2 regions of the Anaerobacillus sp. QJM3NY_32 genome follow, and region 2 is predicted to be linked to the other one. Evidence: predicted binding sites of a transcription regulator. Region 2 holds the regulator's gene; the other holds the start of a gene.

Region 1 (3,197 bases), 340 kb from region 2:
GGTTCACGAACATCAATCAGTTGGGCTTTACGATAGCCGGCACGGAATTCTTCCTCCGTTAACGTTTTCAAATTCCTCTTTTGCATGTATCGAGTAATGACAACATACACAATGATCGCGACGAGTATTGCGATAATCCATTCCATAAACTTTGTTACACCCTTTCAAGTAAAATCGACAACTTTAAGTTTACACGTCTTTTCACCTTTCCGCAAAAGAAAAAAAGGAATAACTATAAAAAGAATAGGTAGTATTCAGTAATTAAATCAAATTTGTTCTAAATTAGTTGGGATAGAGGAGATTCGCCTATACTCGAAAGATCGAAAAACCAATAATGTTCAAGAAATAGCTAAAATAATTGAGAGTGTTCATTGGTCATCCATTTTCTCCTCTGCTAGAATAGGGAAGGTGTTAGAAAACTGACAGTGATAAAGGAGTTCCGAAAATGAAGCAATGGGCATTTATTGATTCGGGAGAACGTTCTCCAGCTTATAACATGGCACTTGATGAAGCATTATTGAAATGGCATAGTGATGGGACTATCCCCCCTGTTATTCGATTTTACGGGTGGAATCCCCCAACACTTTCAATTGGTTATTTCCAGCGTATCGAACGTGATATTAATATGGATGCTGTAGAAAAAAATGGTCTAGGGTTTGTGAGACGCCCTACTGGTGGAAGAGCTGTCCTTCATGATCAGGAAGTGACTTATAGCGTTATAGTCTCTGAAGATTATCCAGACATGCCCTCAACCGTAACAGAAGCGTACCGGGTTATTTCAGAAGGGTTATTGATTGGTTTCAGAAAACTTGGATTGAATGCTTATTTCGCTGTTCCTGAAACGGATGCAGAGAAAGAAGAGCTACGTGCACCAAGATCGGGTGTATGTTTTGACTCTCCATCCTATTATGAACTTGTTGTAGAAGGGCGAAAAGTCGCTGGGAGCGCTCAAACTCGTCAAAAAGGTGTCATTCTCCAGCATGGATCGATTCTTCTTGACATTGATGAGGACCAATTGTTTGATTGTTTCAAATTTAAAAATGAACGGATACGTGAGCGGATGCAGCGAGGTTTTAGAAAAAAGGCTGTAGCTATTAATGCACTCCGTGAAACTCCTGTATCGATATCAGAAGCGGTTAAAGCTTTTTATGATGGTTTTCAACAGGGACTTGATATTGAATTGGTTCCATATCAACTAACGGATGAACAAGAGTCCTTTGTTGTTCAACTAGCAGAGGAGAAATACGCTAGCAAGGAATGGAACTTTAGCAAATAAGCACCTTCGTTGGGTGCTTTTTCCTATTGACTTAACAAGAACAAATGTTCTAATCTTAATCATGGTCTGTTAACTGATTAACTTTTGTCTCCTATGTTAAAAAGGCAGAGTGTGGAAAAATGTGCAATAGACAAAATTCCTCTTTTTTCTCTATTCTTCTAATCTAATCTTTATTTATCGAGGAAAACCTTTCATTTTCACTGGATTTGAAAGTTGACAAATCGCTAAAGTATTCGCTCTTTTACTATATGTAGTATTGATTGAAGAATTCTGAACACTATATATGGTTAAAAATGATTGTCTGGTTCGTGTACATGTGCTACTATTAATCAAGACGATTTATCATAGCTACATACATCTAGAGATGCTCTTAAGTGTATAAATGTCGAAACGGAGGGGTTTATATGACAATACAAACCAATGAAAAAAGAAGATCTATTAACATTGAGCAGTTGAATAAGGATATTGAAATGTTTGCGCAGGTTCATCCGATTACAGAGGATATGCATCTAACTCACAAAGGTGTTAGTCGTCTTGTGATGCTTGACCGCTATGCATTTAAAGATACAGAGAAAAAGACATTACAAAAAGGTGATTTTGTTGTCTTAACGATTAAAGAAGATCCAAAATTTCCAGCAAGAGGTCTTGGGTATATTGAAGAATTCGATCTTCAATCTAAGAAAGCAACTGTAGCTGTTCATGAGGATTACGTTGGCGTCTTAGACACAGAAGAAGAAAGAGAATCAGGTATTATTGTCCGTTCGTTGGATGTCATAGAAAAGCCCTTGGAAGTATATTATGAGCAAATTGCTCGTCGTAATGCACGTGGTCTTGCTGATGTAGAGAAAACAGATGGGGAAAAGACATATTGGGAAGATCGTTTCTATAAAGAACTTTCATCAATGAACTTTGTTCCTGCAGGACGTGTGCTTTACGGAGCTGGAGCTGATACGGAAGTGACGTACTTTAACTGTTACGTTATGCCGTTTCCACAGGATTCAAGAGAAGGTATTTCTGAACACCGTAAACAAGTAATGGAGATTATGAGTCGAGGTGGTGGAGTAGGAACTAACGGATCTACACTTCGTCCTAGAAACACGCTTGCTAGGGGTGTGAATGGTAAATCATCAGGTTCGGTTTCATGGCTGGATGATATTGCAAAGCTGACGCATCTAGTGGAGCAAGGTGGCTCAAGACGTGGGGCCCAAATGATTATGCTCGCTGACTGGCATCCTGATATTATTGAATTTATCATTTCAAAAATGCAGAATCCACGCATTCTTCGTTTCCTTATGGAGAATACAAAGGATGAACAAATTAAGAAACTTGCAGAAGATAAGTTGAAATTCACACCGCTCTCAGAGTCGGAAAGATCTATGTACCAAAGTATCTTAAACTACCGTAGTATTCCCGGAACAGGTGGCTTTGAAGAAAAAGTGATGCAGGATGCGCAGGATAAGCTTGCAACGGGTGGAACGTATTCTGTCCACAATCCTGACTTCTTGACTGGTGCAAACATCTCGATTTGTTTAACTAAAGACTTTATGGACGCGGTTGAAAATGATTCTGAATATGAACTTCGATTCCCGGATGTAGAGAACTATACGAAAGAACAAATGGCACTTTATAATGAGAACTGGCATGAATCAGGGGATGTACGTGACTGGGAGAAGCAAGGCTTTCCAGTAAGAACTTATCGTAAGGTTCAGGCAAAAGAGCTGTGGGATTTAATTAATATTTGTGCTACTTACTCTGCAGAGCCAGGTATCTTCTTTATTGATAATGCAAATGAAAAAACAAACGCAACTTCTTACGGTCAAAAAGTTGTCGCTACTAACCCATGTGGTGAGCAACCGTTAGCACCTTACTCTGTATGTAACCTAGCAGCAGTGAACCTTGCTGAGATGGCTAATAAGGAGAC
Region 2 (3,197 bases):
CACAGCGCGTAAATACTACAAAAATCAACAAGGCTCGTTAATATAGTCGGTATGTAAAATAACGTAATGATAGTACTCGTGAAATTCACATCTTAGTTAAAGGAGCAGTTAACGATAAACCAAATATATTTGAATGATTGAATCATACTACAGTTAATAGGATAAAATTAGTCATATAAGAATATAATGAGCTTTAATGCTCAATAACGACGAACTAACAAAAAGGTTCTTTAATTTATTCTTGCAAATCTATTTTAAAAGCCTTATACTATTTTTCGTGAACTTCTTTTATAGCAATTTGGCATTGAAAACTACTTAAAGGGTTAGGACCTCATCGGACTAACTTTCCCCCGTGGTGGATTTTCGATACCGCATGCTAATCAATGCATGAGTAAATTTAAAGGGGGAATTTTGCTATGGATACAATGGGTCGTCACGTCATTGCTGAACTATGGGGCTGTGACATTGAAAAATTAAACAACATGAAATTTATTGAAGAAACATTTGTTGAAGCTGCTCTTAAGTCCGGTGCTGAGGTTCGTGAAGTTGCATTTCATAAATTCGCTCCACAAGGCGTTAGTGGTGTTGTTATTATTTCTGAATCACACTTAACGATTCACAGTTTTCCTGAACATGGTTATGCAAGTATTGATGTATATACTTGTGGAGATCTTGATCCGAACGTTGCGGCTAACTATATTGCTGATGCTCTCGGTGCAGATTCACGAGAAAACATTGAACTTCCTCGAGGCATGGGTCCGGTCAAACCTAAAGTTAGAGAAGAACAGTCAGCGTTTACTTCATAATAATACAATGATTGAAAAGGGTGCTCAGTGCACTCTTTTTTTATATTCACTAAGAAGACATCTCGCTTTTCCTATCGGTCCTATTCCTTTCAATGTGATTGATTTATCAGTCATTTATTGCTATTCTTAAAAAAAATAGAGGAGGACCTGGGGTGGGAATAAAAGAATTTTTTAGCAACCGTTCTGAAACTGGGGAAAGACATCCGAATGATGCTCTTAAAACCCATTATTTTAAAGCGACAAAGGAACAGGCTTTTACAGAAGCGAAAGCCGTCCTTCAACAACACTATAAAGGTGAAATCGTTACGAATTCTCCGGAGCGTGGAGAATTTGTTTTTCAAGTGAAAGGTCCTAAAAAGGCCCTTATTGTTGTAACAGTTGTCACGGTTCGTGCTTATAGAACTGCCGTTGATTTCTCTGTTTCAACAGAGACGCCACTTCCAGTTGATTTCGGATACAGTAAGAAAGTCATTGCAACCATTTATAATGATTTAAAAAAGAAACTTACGTTAATCGGAACAGGGATTTCTGAGCAGTTTTAAGGGTAGGTGTGTCATGACACATTTTATGCTAAAATAGTAGTAGAAATCTTGTTCGTTTAGTGGAGATGATCTTATGCGTTGTCCCAACTGCAATCACAATGGTACAAGGGTGCTTGATTCTCGGCCGGTTCACGAGGGCCGTTCGATTCGTAGGCGCCGTGAGTGTGAATCGTGTACGTATCGATTTACGACATTTGAAACAGTTGAAGAAATACCGCTTATTGTAGTGAAAAAAGAAGGAACTAGAGAAGAGTTTAGCAGGGATAAAATTCTTAGAGGTTTAATTAAAGCCTGTGAAAAAAGGCCTGTTCCACTTGAAACTCTAGAAACAATTGTTAATGAAATCGAACGTGATCTTCGTAATCAGGGAGCTTCCGAGATCAGTAGTGATGTTGTGGGAGAGCTTGTTATGGATCAGCTGGCAAAGGTTGATGAAGTTGCTTATGTTCGATTTGCTTCTGTCTATCGTCAATTTAAAGATATTAATGTCTTTATCCGCGAATTAAAAGAATTAATTAACAGAGCAGAATAACAAAGGGGGAGCTTCGCGTAAGCTCTTTTTTTGTACGGTTTCAAAAATTATGAGGAATACAAAGGTGAAGCATATGCATTGGAAAGAACTTCTTCCTGTTGATACGCTTCAGATTGAAGCATCCGGACTTTTGCACGAGTATGATCGAAGAGTACTAACATTGTTATATCAACCTTTAATCGGGGCTCCGGCCTACAGTCTTTATATGACTCTCTGGAGTGCTCATGAGCAGCAGAATCATTTTGTTACAACAATGACTCATCATAATTTGCTACTTATGATGAGATGGGATTTGAAGAGAGTACTTGAAGAGAGACGTAAATTAGAAGGAATTGGCCTGTTGAAAACATATGTAAAAGACAGTGGAGATCCTAGACATTTTACTTATGAATTGCAAGCTCCTCTCACACCGGAACGCTTCTTCAATGATGGCGTACTGAATATTTATTTATTCAATCGATTAGGACGTAATCGATACAATGATCTAAAAAAGCACTTCACAGTGGAAAAGGCAGATCTAGCTGAGTATAGTGACGTGACTGCATCATTTAATGAAGTATACGATTCTCTTCACCCGTCTGAAATGACTGGTATGAGCGAAGTAGAAGAGGAAGTAACGATAGAGAAACGTGATGAAAATAAAGGCCTTGTTTTTACTTCTTCGCAATTCGACTTCGATATGATGAAGCAGCACATTTCTGATATGATTGTCACTGAGAAAATGTTTACAGAGTCTGTTAAGAAAACGATTGAGCGACTTGCTTTTGTGTATAAAATTGAACCATATGAAATGGGCCGGATTGTGGAACAAGCTGCAATTCACCATGACGAACTTTCTGATGATCTACTGCGCAAGGAAGTAAGCAGTTGGTTCGCGCTTGAAAATCGTGGCAAAGTGCCTGCTCTCCAATATAGAAGTCAACCTGTTTCTTTACAAGAGTTTCATAAGAAAGAACCTGAGACAGAAGAAGAGAAAGCGGCGCAGAGATATGAACAGATGACGCCATATGATATTCTTCAGCGGGCAGCTGAAGGGGGAAAACCTTCTGAAGCAGATATGAAGCTTGTGGAGCGAATAATGGATGAACAAAAGCTGACTCCTGGTGTTATGAATGTCTTACTTGATTTCATTCTAGAAACGCAGGATAAGAAGTTATCGAAGAATTATGTAGAAAAGTTTGCGAGTCACTGGGCAAGGGCAAGGGTAAAGACAGTAAGAGAAGCAATGAACCTTGCCATTAAAGAGCTTCAGCAACCGGCCAAGAAAAAAACAGGCTCTTCCAATCGTGGGAAACCTGCCGCTAGAAAAGACAAAGT

What was found. The regulator NrdR, encoded in region 2, represses ribonucleotide reductase genes. The targets are predictions, from matches to a motif close to AACACNATATATNGTGTT.
Region 1: a site for NrdR is predicted at 1,550-1,567, ahead of AC0VYH_RS14205 (vitamin B12-dependent ribonucleotide reductase). Genes of this name have one in related genera too.

Annotation. Positions count from the first base shown of each region.
Region 1 is NZ_CM149684.1:2,703,954-2,707,150, reverse strand. Features, by position in the region: gene AC0VYH_RS14215 (rhodanese-like domain-containing protein) at 1-146, opposite strand, end outside; gene AC0VYH_RS14210 (lipoate--protein ligase family protein) at 446-1,276, shown strand; gene AC0VYH_RS14205 (vitamin B12-dependent ribonucleotide reductase) at 1,681-3,197, shown strand, end outside.
Region 2 is NZ_CM149684.1:3,046,860-3,050,056, reverse strand. Features, by position in the region: gene speD (adenosylmethionine decarboxylase) at 417-806, shown strand; gene AC0VYH_RS15995 (cytosolic protein) at 959-1,348, shown strand; gene nrdR (transcriptional regulator NrdR) at 1,422-1,880, shown strand; gene AC0VYH_RS15985 (replication initiation and membrane attachment family protein) at 1,954-3,197, shown strand, end outside.